2 regions of the Nocardia sp. NPDC004068 genome follow, and region 1 is predicted to be linked to the other one. Evidence: riboswitches for the same ligand, from Rfam matches in the RefSeq annotation. Region 1 holds a riboswitch; the other holds the start of a gene.
What was found. Region 1 has a riboswitch for magnesium ahead of ACFYTQ_RS35505 (NRAMP family divalent metal transporter). Riboswitches for the same ligand answer to the same signal wherever they lie in the genome.
Positions count from the first base shown of each region.

Region 1 (7,335 bases):
CCATCGACCGCCACCTCGATCACCAGACCGTGCGTGGCCATCTCGCCGCCCTGACCCCGCTGCAGCGCGAAGCGATCACCCTCGCCTACTTCGGCCACCGCACCTACCCCCAGGTCGCCGCCGCGCTCGGCATCAGCGTGCCCACGGCCAAATCCCGCATCCGCGACGGACTCGCCCGCCTCAAAACCCACCTCACCGAACCACGACCCACCCCCGCCAACCCCGTCCGTCCGCGTCCGCACCGCACCGCCGCGGCAACCGGCTCCAAGGGGGATCGTGGCCGAACGAAGCCCGATACGTAACGCTTTCCGCCGAGCATCAGATAACGCGCCTTCGCCCTATTCCCCCCCGCGGAGGAAATGGAGGGATGAGCGGAGCAGCGCGGCTTGTGACCGCCGGGTCACTCGCCCTTCCGAAAATGGGGCAAATGGTCGGTTCCACGCTTCTTCCGCGATTTCCTTCAAACCCGCCAGCCGGTTTCACGGGTCGGGGACGGCACGACCTGAAGCACCTCACCCCGCGGGGGCGCTCGCGCCCCGCATGCGGCACCAGAACGGGGCAAGCGACAGAGGTCGGAGAAAAATGGCGGGCGGACCGATCCGCGGTCGCCGCAGCGGCGAATATCACTGGGGGCCGGGCGTGCGCGCCCGTCGCCCGGCCCCGCCTGGGGATCCCTCCAGCGCCGGTACGCCGCGGTCGCGGGGGGTCACGCCTCACTCCGGACGAGGCGTGGCCGCCCTCACACCCCCGCGAATGGACCAACCAGTTTCTTCAGGATTCACTCGGCAGGAACCGGATCAACGGTTCCCGATTTTGGCCTCGATCGCCCGCCCCGCCATTCCGCCACAACGGACAGGAATATGTTTCCGGATATATCCAGACGGGTGAGCCGCCTACGGCGACCCACCCGTCGACGAGGCTGGCGATCACAGGCCGATCAGACCGAGAAGCGCCGCGAGCAACTGCTGAACGAACGTGAGAATCACCGGTCTCACCCCCTCTCCTTTCCAACAACTCCGACAATGCCGGAATACACATTCCACCCCATCTCAACCCACCCCGCACCGGTTTCGCGTGAAAAAAATCCTGATATTCCCTTTTCGGAAAACCTGTGCCGGAAAAATTCGGGCAAACATCGACTTCGCGTCCGCGCCGACCCCGTGTATCCGTCCCCGGCCTGGTCGCCACCGGGCAAATCAGGTGCCCGTTCCGCCCCGACCGCGTGGCGAGCCAAGCGGGATCCGAAGAAAGTGCCTGGTTCCGGCCTCGACGCGCGCCCTGTGCGGTGGTGACGGTCACCGGGTCGGCGCGATCCCCTAATCGTGGGTCACAGCGGTGTCACGCGAGCGTACCCGCAAATTCGCTATCGGAGAAGGGAACAGGGACGCCACCCAGCGAATCAGCGGCATCTACGCGGGCGCATGTCGCATCCGCGGCGCGCGCCCGTGACGGTAACGACCAGCGACCACGGCAACACAGACACATTCCGCACGGCCGCATTCACCCACGCCGCATTCACCCACGCCGCATCCGCCCACCCGGCTCGCGCCCTCGGCGCCTTGGACCCGGGGCTGAACCCGCCCGACAGCCCGCCGGGTCACCAAGACCATGGCGATGAAGCCCATGGTGAGAACGGCACCGACGCCCAACGGTGGGATTCTCACCGGTTCGGATACGGCGGTATCGCCGCGGCCGGGTTGAACACCCAGCCCGCCCCGGCGATACCGCGCCGCCGGGGACCCGAGCAGCCGAATGACGGCCTGAACGTCCTCTTCGTGACCGGGACCCGCAGCGAATCTCTCGATGCTATCGATCGAACCGCGCAGTCCCTCGATCGAGCCGCGAGCGGCCAAGCCGTCCAGCGCCCGCCGGAGTGCGGCAGCCAGCCGAGACCGACAGTGGTGTGATTCCACTGCAGATCCCACTGCTCGCCGTCGGCGGCGCCGGAACTCCTGGGTCGACGTCCCCGGACCGTCGTAGTACAGCGCCCCGAGCTTCCTCCCCTGGATCGTGCTCCTCCCGTTTCCCAGCGACAGGATGGGCGCACCCATGGGCTGATCACCGGGATCTGGGGCCTCGCTTTCGCGGGCCTCGCCGTCGCGTTGACCATCGTCCGGGTCGCCGACCTCGGCGTCGCGGTCGGTCTGCCGGTGCGCCTGGCGGGCCTGGTGATCCCTTTCCTGCTCACCGTCCGCGCGGTGAAGGCGATCCGCGCCCGCACCGCGGCGACCGCATGACGGCTCGGACCGCACGATCGCCGCGATGCGACCGAAGACGTTGTGTCGCAGCGTGTTCGCCACAGCGGACGGTGTGTGGCGCCCGTCATCGGGGACGTTCGTCGATTTGACATCCGGCCGAGGGGGGATCAGCATTGCTGGGTCAGCACCTCGCTAGGTGAGGCTCCTGTACGAACACAGGCCACTGATCCGACGACGTCGAGAGACGCCCAGGGTTAGGACAGATCTCCCCGGATTAAGGGGTGATCCGAAGTGGCTTCCCGCAAGGGATTACGTCGTGCAGTGCCGAAGCTTTGACGAGAGGGGTGCCCGCTCGGACGGTCTGTTCGGGCTCCCTCTCGGGTGTTCTGGCGTCGTATGTGGTGACGTGCGCGTCCTGGCGGCAAGGAGGTGAGGGACGACATGAACTCCGGCGATGGTCCGTATCCGAGTCCGGTTCGACAACACTCGTTCCCAGCTTGCTGCGGCACCGTGACCCCCTGACATCCGCGCGCCGTCGTCTGATCGCATCGGTGTGATGTGTGTCCTCGGGGTGCCTCGTCGTGCCCGGAATGCCTTGCAGCGGCTGATCTCTCGCCCACCCGTACCTCGAATCGCTGTGCAGCGAGGCGAATGAAGAAGGGAGAGAACGGCGATGGCCTTCTTCTCCGGCGGCGCGATCCGCCGCGACACCACCACCGTCCCCGCACCCACGGCCCCGACGGGCGCCGTCATGGATTCCGCGCACGTCGGCGATATCGTCGGCGCGCTCGGCTCGATCGGCCGACACGACACCGTCGAGGGCCGTACCCGCGGGCAGCGGTTCAGGATGCTGCTCGCCGTGATCGGTCCGGGCCTTATCGTGATGGTCGGCGACAACGACGCCGGCGGCGTCGCCACCTATGCCCAGGCCGGGCAGAACTACGGCATGGCACTGATCTGGACGCTCGCACTGTTGATCCCGGTGCTCTACGTCAACCAGGAAATGGTCGTGCGGCTCGGCGCGGTCGCCGGGGTCGGGCACGCCCGGCTGATTTTCGACCGGTTCGGGAAGTTCTGGGGCGCGTTCAGCGTGGGCGACCTGTTCATCGTGAACGCGCTGACCATCGTCACCGAGTTCATCGGCGTCTCGATGGCGCTCGGCTATTTCGGTCTGCCCAAGGCGATTTCGGTGCCGTTGGCGGCGGTGCTGCTGTTCGCCGTGGTGGCGGGCGGCTCGTTCCGGCGCTGGGAGCGGTTCCTGTTCGGGCTCATCGCGATCAACATCGTCATATTCCCGCTGGCGTTCCTGGTGCGTCCGCGGGCGGCGACGATCGGACACGGTCTGATCCCGTCGTTCCCGGGTGGGCTGAACTCGACGCTGCTGTTGTTGATCGTCGCCATCGTGGGCACCACCGTCGCCCCCTGGCAGCTGTTCTTCCAGCAGTCCAACATCGTCGACAAGCGCATCACCCCACGCTGGATCCGCTTCGAACGCATCGACCTGTGGGTGGGCATCGTCGTGGTCATGGCCGGAGCCATCGCGATCATGGCCGTGGCGGCGTCCGCGCCGATCGGGAGTTTCACCGACGCCGGCGCGGTCGCGCGGGGTCTGCGGGACACCATGGGGGAGGGCGCCGGAGCCCTGTTCGCCATCCTGCTGCTCGACGCCTCGCTGATCGGTGCGAACGCGGTCGGGCTGGCCACCACCTACGCTCTCGGCGACACTCTCGGCAAGCGGCACTCGCTGCATTGGAAGATCAGCGAGGCGCCCGCCTTCTACGCCGGTTACGCGACGCTGCTGACGCTGGCGGCGGCGGTGTCGTTCAGCCCCGACCACGTGCTGGGACTGCTCACCCAGGGCGTCCAGGCGCTCGCGGGGGTGCTGCTGCCCTCGGCCACGGTGTTCCTCGTGCTGCTCTGCAACGACAAGGCCGTGCTCGGGCCATGGGCGAACACCGTCAAGCAGAACATCATGGCCGGTGTCATCGTGTGGTCGCTGGTGCTGCTGTCGCTGGCCCTGACCGCCGCCACCTTCTTCCCCGAGCTGACCACGACGCAGGTGGAGATCGGCTTCGGTGTCGGGATCGGCGTCGGGCTGCTGGGCGGTGCGGTGATCGCTCTCGCCAAGCAGCGCGCCGACCGCCGAGCGACCCGCGAGACCGCCGCCGAACTCGGCGGCCTGGACCCCGACCAGGTCGAGGAGCTCGACGCGACCCGGCTGTCACGGGCCGAGCGCAAGGCCATCCGCGACCGGGATCGCGACACCTGGCGCACCCCGGCCCTCGACACGCTCGAGCGCCCGGTGTTCTCGCCGTTGCGCACGGCGGGGATGGTCGCCCTGCGCGGCTATCTGCTCATCGCCGTGGTCCTGGTGGGTGTGCGGATCGTCCGATCCCTCACCGGCTGACCATGATTCGCGCCGAGGCCGTCCTCGGTGTCCGGTGCGGCGAGCCCGGACGCGATCGTCGACGCGGAGCGGTACCTCATGCGGGCGGTCGATCGCCGCGCCGCGGGATCCGTCGATCGTGTTCGGGCGGGTGGATACTGGCTGGCGTGGCTTGGGTTTCTGTTCCGTTGACCGTCGGCTCGGTGGTGACCTCGTGGCGGTGGGATCTGTCGACGCTCGTGGTGACCGCCGCGCTGGGCGGTGGGTACGGGGTGGCGCGGGTGCGGGGGCGGGCCGGGGTGCCGGGGTGGCGGGTGGGCGTGTTCTCGGTGGTGGGGTTGGGGGTGTGGGTGATGGCCGGGATCGGGGTCGTGGGGGTGTATTCGGGGACCTTGTTCTGGGTGCGGGCCTTGCAGGTGGTGTTGTTGGTGTATGTGGTGCCGTTCGGGCTGGCCGCGGGGCGGCCGGTGACGGTGCTGCGCGCGGCGCTGGGGCCGGACGGGCGGGCGCGGCTGGACAGGGTCGTGAACTCCGCGCCGGCGCGGGCGGCGACCTATCCCCTCGTATCGTCGGTGGCGATCCTGGCCGCGCCGTGGCTGCTGTTCCTCACCCCGTGGTACGAACTGGTGCTGCGGAACGGGCTCGTCGACGCGGCGACTCGAATCGTGTTGGTGGCCATCGGGTTCGGATACTTCTACTCCCGGTTGCAGATCGACCCGGTGCCGCGGCGTTATTCGCAGGGTGTGTCGTTGCTGATCACCATTGTCGAATCGATCGCCGACGGCATCCTGGGTCTGGTGTTGTGGTTCGGGCCCCTGTGCGCGGCGGACTATTACCTCCAGATCGGCCGCGACTGGGGACCGGACCCGCGGCTGGATCAGATCATCGGCGCCGGGGTCCTCTGGATCCTCGGTGACGTGCTGGGCTTGCCGTATCTGCTCACCCTGATGCGGTCCTGGGCCGCCGACGAACGCCGCGCGGCCCGCGACTCGGACGCCGAACTCGACGCGCCGGTCGGCAGTGATCCGCCCGGCGAGCAGCCGCTGCGGCAGGACGGATTGTGGTGGGAGAACGACCCCCAACTGCGGGCGCGGTTCCGCCGATGAGCCCGCACCGGATGAATTCGATTGCGCTGTTGGGCATTTCGGCTCTCGCGCTGGCCGCCTGCGGCACCTCGAATCCCCACGCGACCGCGCACCCCACCCCGGCACCACCGCCGCCGTCGATCCGGCTGGCCGAATGCGCGGGAATGACCGCCGCGGACGTGGGCGCGGCGGCCGGGCTCGGCGCGGTCACCGCCGTCGCGAGCAACCCCCTGACGTGCCGGTGGGAACACGACCCCCCGGACGCGGTGACGTTCAAATGGTTGCGTGGCAGCCCCATCGACGCCTATCGCACCGACCCCGGCCAGAGCCCCCGCGCACCCCTCGATGTGCGCGGGCACCGCGGCTATCGCTGGCAACAGGCACACTCGTGCGAAGTCGCCGCGGAACTCGGCGCGGGCGAATTCCTCACCTGGACAATCGAATCCGACCCCGACGCGACGACCGACCCGTGCGCGGGCGCGACGGCACTGGCGGCGGCGACCTTGGACAAGAGCTGACGAGATGACCCGGAAAACCTTCCTCACCCAGGCCGCCGCGGTGATCGTCGCGCTCACCTGCGTCGCGTGCGGCTCCGGCGGCCAGACCGCGGCACCGCCCGCTCCGCCCCCCAACGGACTCGACGGCTGCGGACCACTCCCGCCCGATCGGATCGCCGCCGCGGCCGGAATACGGCAGGCCCGGCAGCTGACCGCGCCGACCGTCTGCGCCTGGACGGGGGAGTCGACCCTCGCGGACGGCGGCGCCGTCGACATCACCTACGGCTGGCTACGGAACAACTCGCTGCTGCTCGACCGCGACACCGCCGCCGCGCTCGGCTACCGCACCGAGAACACCGTCACCGCGAGTTTCGGCGGCTTCTACTGGCACGACCCGCGCGACCCGGGCGCGTGCGGGGTCTCGGCGGCCGACTCCGGAACGGTGACCTGGTGGATACGCCACCGCGATCACTCGGCCCGGCCCGATCCCTGCGCGGCGGCATGGCAATTGACCGCCGACACCGTCAAACTCGACGGCTGACCGACCTCGGCTTGGGCGGGGTGCGCTCGGTGTGCGGTTGCCGGACAATGGCGTTGCATCCCACGCCCGGAGGAATTCATGAATACCCGCCCCGCACTGATGGTTTCGATCGCGCTGCTGGTCCTGGTCGGCGGCTGCGGCCAGCAGTCGGCGCAACGGCTCACCCGGCCGCCCGCGACCGCGCAGGCCGGACCAGCGCTGATCGATGCCGCCCCGGTTCCGGTCGGACCCGGCCCCTCGGGCACCTACACCGTTCAGCCGCAGCCCGCGCCCGGTAGCTGCCACTCCCGCACCGCGAGCAACGGGCAGCCGCTCCCCGACCCGGCCTGCACCCCCGGCGCCACCAATCCCGCGGTGACACAGGACAATATCGACAGCACCATCTGCCGCGGCGGCTACACCTCCTCCATCCGCCCGCCCGCCTCGATCACCGATCGGGAGAAGGACGCCAACGCCAAGTCCTACGGCTACACCGGCAATCTCCACGACGCCGAATACGACCACCTCATCTCCCTCGAACTCGGCGGCGACCCCAACGACCCCCGCAACCTCTGGGTCGAACCCCCTTCCCCGGGCCACAAACCCGGCAGCGGCCCGAACAATCCCAAGGACACCGTCGAGAACCAAC
Region 1 is NZ_JBIAMW010000022.1:71,926-79,260, forward strand. Features, by position in the region: gene sigK (ECF RNA polymerase sigma factor SigK) at 1-302, shown strand, start outside; gene ACFYTQ_RS35500 (hypothetical protein) at 2,103-2,237, shown strand; M-box (ykoK) riboswitch at 2,380-2,549, shown strand; gene ACFYTQ_RS35505 (NRAMP family divalent metal transporter) at 2,872-4,605, shown strand; gene ACFYTQ_RS35510 (cytochrome c oxidase assembly protein) at 4,752-5,690, shown strand; gene ACFYTQ_RS35515 (DUF3558 family protein) at 5,702-6,187, shown strand; gene ACFYTQ_RS35520 (DUF3558 family protein) at 6,192-6,707, shown strand; gene ACFYTQ_RS35525 (hypothetical protein) at 6,786-7,335, shown strand, end outside.

Region 2 (7,335 bases), on a different contig from region 1:
CACATTGCGCCAGTTGACGACCGCGACCAGCGACGATCCACATCCGGCGCTGCCGGTGCCCGCGATGTCAGCGGTCTGATAGCCGAGGGCGACCTGGTCGCTGTCATCGAAGATATTGATCTTGGCATTGAGGGTCGTCGCGCACAGGCCGCCGTCGAACTGCGCGGACAGCGTCGGCATCTCGGTGTGCGACTCGGCGGAGGCCGACGCGGCCTGCACCAGCAGCGCGCCACCGAGGATGGCGGTTGCGACGATGGAACCACAGGTACGAGCGTGCATGGGGTGTCCTCTCCATGTTCAGGCCCTACACGCTATCGCCCGGCCCGGCGTCCGTGGTCGTCCTTCGCCCGATCCTGCCCCACGTCGTCGTGTCGGGTTCTGCCACTTGCGATCTCGTTCGCCCCCATTGCCGCGGCTACGCGGCGTTCGGGTTCGTCGCCCCGACCGGGGTCCGGTCGAGCGCGAAGCCGGTCGCATATTCTATATAGTATATTGTGACCGGACACACAGAGCCGCATTCGCGGGGAAGGAACTGTCATGAGTGGCGAACATCTGAACAAGACCGCGCGGCGAGTGATCGCCGGACTGGACGCCGACGGGAAATCGACGATCGTCGCGGACGAGCACACCGCTACCCGGGTGGCGTTGCCCGCGTTCACGGTCAACGACGTCTGGCGCGTGGACTCCCTGCCCGCCCGGTATCAGGACGACGACACCCTGAAGCCGCAGGTCGAACTCGACCCACCGGCTAGCGGCCTGGTGGTCCGGCTGGCGACCTTCCCGCCGGACAGCGAGATCGATCCGGCGATCTACGCGGAATCGATCGGCAACCTGCACGGCGAGGACGCCAATGCCGAGGGCGGGGGCATCGTCGGGCTGCACGCGACCGAGACGATCGATATCGCCACCATCCTCGACGGCGAGATCTACGCGCTCTACGAGTCCGGCGAAACCCTGCTGCGCGCCGGTGACACGGTGATCAACCGCGGGATCAAGCACGCCTGGAGCAACCGCACCGACAAGCCCGTGACGATGGTCGCGGTCATGTTGCCCGCCAAGGACTGAGCGGCCCTTACCGACCGCATCTCGCCGAGATCGGTCAGCCGTCGAGTTTGACGGTGTCGGCGGTCAATTGCCATGCCGCCGCGCAGGGATCGGGCCGGGGCGAGTGATCGCGGTGGCGTATCCACCAGGTCACCGTTCCGGAGTCGGCCGCCGAGACACCGCACGCGCCGGGGTCGCGCGGGTCGTGCCAGTAGAAGCCGCCGAAACTCGCGGTGACGGTGTTCTCGGTGCGGTAGCCGAGCGCGGCGGCGGTGTCGCGGTCGAGCAGCAGCGAGTTGTTCCGTAGCCAGCCGTAGGTGATGTCGACGGCGCCGCCGTCCGCGAGGGTCGACTCCCCCGTCCAGGCGCAGACGGTCGGCGCGGTCAGCTGCCGGGCCTGGCGTATTCCGGCCGCGGCGGCGATCCGATCGGGCGGGAGTGGTCCGCAGCCGTCGAGTCCGTTGGCGGGCGGAGCGGGCGGTGCCGCGGTCTGGCCGCCGGAGCCGCACGCGACGCAGGTGAGCGCGACGATCACCGCGGCGGCCTGAGTGAGGAAGGTTTTCCGAGTCATCTCGTCAGCTCTTGTCCAAGGTCGCCGCCGCCAGTGCCGTCGCGCCCGCGCACGGGTCGGTCGTCACGTCGGGGTCGGATTCGATTGTCCAGGTGAGGAATTCGCCCGCGCCGAGTTCCGCGGCGACTTCGCACGAGTGTGCCTGTCGCCAGCGATAGCCGCGGTGCCCGCGCACATCGAGGGGTGCGCGGGGGCTCTGGCCGGGGTCGGTGCGGTAGGCGTCGATGGGGCTGCCGCGCAACCATTTGAATGTCACCGCGTCCGCGGGGTCGTGTTCCCACCGGCACGTCAGGGGGTTGCTCGCGACGGCGGTGACCGCGCCGAGCCCGGCCGCCGCGCCCACGTCCGCGGCGGTCATTCCCGCGCATTCGGCCAGCCGGATCGACGGCGGCGGTGGTGCCGGGGTGGGATGCGCGGTGGCGTGGGGATTCGAGGTGCCGCAGGCGGCCAGCGCGAGAGCCGAAATGCCCAGCAGCGCAATCGAATTCATCCGGTGCGGGCTCATCGGCGGAACCGCGCCCGCAGTTGGGGGTCGTTCTCCCACCACAATCCGTCCTGCCGCAGCGGCTGCTCGCCGGGCGGATCACTGCCGACCGGCGCGTCGAGTTCGGCGTCCGAGTCGCGGGCCGCGCGGCGTTCGTCGGCGGCCCAGGACCGCATCAGGGTGAGCAGATACGGCAAGCCCAGCACGTCACCGAGGATCCAGAGGACCCCGGCGCCGATGATCTGATCCAGCCGCGGGTCCGGTCCCCAGTCGCGGCCGATCTGGAGGTAATAGTCCGCCGCGCACAGGGGCCCGAACCACAACACCAGACCCAGGATGCCGTCGGCGAGCGATTCGACGATGGTGATCAGCAACGACACACCCTGCGAATAACGCCGCGGCACCGGGTCGATCTGCAACCGGGAGTAGAAGTATCCGAACCCGATGGCCACCAAGATGATTCGAGTCGCCGCGTCGACGAGCCCGTTCCGCAGCACCAGTTCGTACCACGGGGTGAGGAACAGCAGCCACGGCGCGGCCAGGATCGCCACCGACGATACGAGGGGATAGGTCGCCGCCCGCGCCGGCGCGGAGTTCACGATCCCGTCCAGCCGCGCCCGCCCGTCCGGCCCCAGCGCCGCGCGCAGCACCGTCACCGGCCGCCCCGCGGCCAGCCCGAACGGCACCACATACAACAGCAACACCACCTGCAAGGCCCGCACCCAGAACAAGGTCCCCGAATACACCCCCACGACCCCGATCCCGGCCATCACCCACACCCCCAACCCCACCACCGAGAACACACCCACCCGCCACCCCGGCACCCCGGCCCGGCCCCGCACTCGCGCCACCCCATACCCACCACCCAGCGCAACGGTCACCACGAGCGTCGACAGATCCCACCGCCACGAGGTCACCACCGAGCCGACGGTCAACGGAACAGAAACCCAAGCCACGCCAGCCAGTATCCACCCGCCCGAACGCGATCGACGGATCCCGCGACGCGGCGATCGACCGCCCGCATGAGGTACCGCTCCGCGTCGACGATCGCGTCCGGGCTCGCCGCACCGGACACCGAGGACGGCCTCGGCGCGAATCATGGTCAGCCGGTGAGGGATCGGACGATCCGCACACCCACCAGGACCACGGCGATGAGCAGATAGCCGCGCAGGGCGACCATCCCCGCTGTGCGCAACGGCGAGAACACCGGGCGCTCGAGCGTGTCGAGGGCCGGGGTGCGCCAGGTGTCGCGATCCCGGTCGCGGATGGCCTTGCGCTCGGCCCGTGACAGCCGGGTCGCGTCGAGCTCCTCGACCTGGTCGGGGTCCAGGCCGCCGAGTTCGGCGGCGGTCGTCCGGGCCGCGTGGCGGTCGGCGCGCTGCTTGGCGAGAGCGATCACCGCACCGCCCAGCAGCCCGACGCCGACCCCGACACCGAAGCCGATCTCCACCTGCGTCGTGGTCGGATCGGGGAAGAAGGTGGCGGCGGTCAGGGCCAACGACAGCAGCACCAGCGACCACACGATGACACCGGCCATGATGTTCTGCCTGACCGTGTTCACCCACGGCCCGAGCACGGCCTTGTCGTTGCAGAGCAGCACGAGGAACACCGTGGCCGAGGGCAGCAGCACACCCGCGAGCGCTTGCACACCCTGGGTCAGCAGTCCCAGCACGTGGTCGGGGCTGAACGACACCGCCGCCGCCAGCGCCAGCAGCGTCGCGTAACCGGCGTAGAAGGCGGGCGCCTCGCTGATCTTCCAATGCAGCGAGTGCCGCTTGCCGAGAGTGTCGCCGAGAGCGTAGGTGGTGGCCAGCCCGACCGCGTTCGCACCGATCAGCGAGGCGTCGAGCAGCAGGATGGCGAACAGGGCTCCGGCGCCCTCCCCCATGGTGTCCCGCAGACCCCGCGCGACCGCGCCGGCGTCGGTGAAACTCCCGATCGGCGCGGACGCCGCCACGGCCATGATCGCGATGGCTCCGGCCATGACCACGACGATGCCCACCCACAGATCGATGCGTTCGAAGCGGATCCAGCGTGGGGTGATGCGCTTGTCGACGATGTTGGACTGCTGGAAGAACAGCTGCCAGGGAGCGACGGTGGTGCCCACGATGGCGACGATCAACAACAGCAGCGTCGAGTTCAGCCCACCCGGGAACGACGGGATCAGACCGTGTCCGATCGTCGCCGCCCGCGGACGCACCAGGAACGCCAGCGGGAATATGACGACATTGATCGCGATGAGCCCGAACAGCAACCGCTCCCAGCGCCGGAACGAGCCGCCCGCCACCACGGCGAACAGCAGCACCGCCGCCAACGGCACCGAAATCGCCTTGGGCAGACCGAAATAGCCGAGCGCCATCGAGACGCCGATGAACTCGGTGACGATGGTCAGCGCGTTCACGATGAACAGGTCGCCCACGCTGAACGCGCCCCAGAACTTCCCGAACCGGTCGAAAATCAGCCGGGCGTGCCCGACCCCGGCGACCGCGCCGAGCCGCACGACCATTTCCTGGTTGACGTAGAGCACCGGGATCAACAGTGCGAGCGTCCAGATCAGTGCCATGCCGTAGTTCTGCCCGGCCTGGGCATAGGTGGCGACGCCCCCGGCATCGTTGTCGCCGACCATGACGATCAGGCCCGGACCGATCACGGCGAGCAGCATCCTGAACCGCTGCCAGCGGGTCCGGCCCTCGACGGTGTCGTGTCGGCCGATCGAGCCGAGCGCGCCGACGATATCGCCGACGTGCGCGGAATCCATGACGGCGCCCGTCGGGGCCGTGGGTGCGGGGACGGTGGTGGTGTCGCGGCGGATCGCGCCGCCGGGGAAGAAGGCCATCGCCGTTCTCTCCCTTCTTCATTCGCCTCGCTGCACAGCGATTCGAGGTACGGGTGGGCGAGAGATCAGCCGCTGCAAGGCATTCCGGGCACGACGAGGCACCCCGAGGACACACATCACACCGATGCGATCAGACGACGGCGCGCGGCCGGGGATGTCAGGGGGTCACGGTGCCGCAGCAAGCTGGGAACGAGTGTTGTCGAACCGGACTCGGATACGGACCATCGCCGGAGTTCATGTCGTCCCTCACCTCCTTGCCGCCAGGACGCGCACGTCACCACATACGACGCCAGAACACCGAAGGGGGGCTCGAACGGACCGTCCGAGCGGGCACCCCTCTCGTCAAAGCTTCGGCACTGCACGACGTAATCCCTTGCGGGAAGCCACTTCGGATCACCCCTTAATCCGGGGAGATCTGTCCTAACCCTGGGCGTCTCTCGACGTCGTCGGATCAGTGGCCTGTGTTCGTACAGGAGCCTCACCTAGCGAGGTGCTGACCCAGCAATGCTGATCCCCCCTCGGCCGGATGTCAAATCGGCGAACGTCCCCGATGACGGGCGCCACACACCGTCCACTGTGGCGAACACGCTGCGACACAACGTCTTCGGTCGCATCGCGGCGATCGTGCGGTCCGAGCCGTCATGCGGTCGCCGCGGTGCGGGCGCGGATCGCCTTCACCTCCCGGACGGTGAGCAGGAACGGGATCACCAGGCCCACCAGGCGCACCGGCAGACCGACCGCGACGCCGAGGTCGGCGACCCGGACGATGGTCAACGCGACGGCGAGGCCCGCGAAAGCGAGGCCCCAGATCCCGGTGATCAGCCCATGGGTGCGCCGGAAATCCGCCCTGTCCCAGAGGTTTCGCGGAACCTGTCGCCGGGCGATGCCCATGGTGAACGGCCGGCCCACCGCCATGCTGCCGAACGCGATCAGCGCCAGCCACGCGAAGGACAGAACGTCGTTGGCCTCGATAGGTCCGGAATGCGGGGCGAGGAAGCCGAGCACGCTGAGAGCGAGAAGGAATGCGGCACTGCCGAGATCGAGGATCAGCGCGTCGGCCGCGGCGCCGCCACGGCGGTTCAGCCCGAGTTGAATCACCGCGACGAGAAATCCGAGCAGCGCACCCCACCCCATCCTGTCGCTGGGAAACGGGATGATCACGATCCAGGGGAGGAAGCCCAGGACGAAGCTGTGGATTTTCATGATCCGGTCCTTTGCGGGAGAACGAGCCACGCTCTTAACGCGTGTTCGCTTGCTATAAGACGGTAGTCAGCGAGAGGACGCTAACGCAAGTGCACTCGCTTTTATTTGCTACACTCGGAGCATCATGAGTGATACGTCGCCACCCCGCCGCCGGCCCGGGGGCCGCACCGCGCGCGTCGGTGCGGCGGTGCACGAAGCCGTGCGCACGCTGCTCGAGGAACGCGGTCGCGACGGGTTCACCGGGCGCGACGTCGCCGAGCGCGCGGGCGTCAACGAAGCGACGATCTACCGGCGCTGGGGCACCCTGGACAATCTCCTGCTCGACGTGGCGGTGGCCGTCGCGCGGCTCAACCAGGAGCAACCCCTGCCCGACACCGGTTCGCTCCGCCACGATCTACGGCGCTGGGCCGAGCGGATGAACGCCGAACTCGCCGCCCCCGAAGGGCTTTCGCTGGTGTACGCGGCCGTCGCCGCCCGCGCCGACGCCGCCGCCGACGCCGACCGCGCTCAGCGGATCACCGACATCGCCGCGGCCCGCGCCGAACTGATCGAGCAGATGCTCGACCGGGCCCGCGCCCGCGGGGAGCACACCCCTGACCTGTCGCGGGTGCTCGATCGACTCGTCGCACCGCTGTACCTCCGCGCGATCTTCGGCTACGGGCAGCCCGAGCACGATCTGGACGACATCATCGACAACACGCTCGCCGAATGAGGACCTCCGCGCACATTCGGCCTTGAACCGGGTCGTCGCCGAATCTCCACAGAACGGGTTTCAGCCCGAAAGGACGCGGCGGCGCACGGCAATTCCCGGGGCGGTGCGGACAATCAACGCCGACGGTGATGCGGATCGAGCCCCGAAACCCCTGTGCCACAGAATCTCTCGCCGTAGGCCATGCGCCCGGCCCGTGAATCCGGCTGTGCGCGCGGAGCCGTCGAAAGTCGGCTTCTTCGGAATTTCTCAGCCTTTCGGTGAAATCCCTTGTGAGGCAGGTTTTTCGAGCTCACCCGGAACGTCGGTTGACGCCCCCATACCCGTCACCGTTACCTGTAAACGAGTTGATTAGTAACTGCGCCTCTCTTATCGTTACGTATGTCGCCGATAGACGGTGACGTTCTCAGGGGAGTATCAATCAAGGAGAGACAATGTCCGTTGGTGTACTCGGCACCGGAACCGCGTTGCCGCCGCGGATCGTCGGC
Region 2 is NZ_JBIAMW010000002.1:465,515-472,849, reverse strand. Features, by position in the region: gene ACFYTQ_RS06285 (hypothetical protein) at 1-279, opposite strand, end outside; gene ACFYTQ_RS06280 (cupin domain-containing protein) at 538-1,065, shown strand; gene ACFYTQ_RS06275 (DUF3558 family protein) at 1,100-1,615, opposite strand; gene ACFYTQ_RS06270 (DUF3558 family protein) at 1,620-2,105, opposite strand; gene ACFYTQ_RS06265 (cytochrome c oxidase assembly protein) at 2,117-3,055, opposite strand; gene ACFYTQ_RS06260 (NRAMP family divalent metal transporter) at 3,202-4,935, opposite strand; M-box (ykoK) riboswitch at 5,263-5,432, opposite strand; gene ACFYTQ_RS06255 (hypothetical protein) at 5,575-6,138, opposite strand; gene ACFYTQ_RS06250 (TetR/AcrR family transcriptional regulator) at 6,263-6,850, shown strand; gene ACFYTQ_RS06245 (3-oxoacyl-ACP synthase III family protein) at 7,282-7,335, shown strand, end outside.
Region 2: it holds a riboswitch for magnesium, as region 1 does, so the genes downstream of both, ACFYTQ_RS06260 (NRAMP family divalent metal transporter) here and ACFYTQ_RS35505 (NRAMP family divalent metal transporter) in region 1, are expected to answer to the same signal.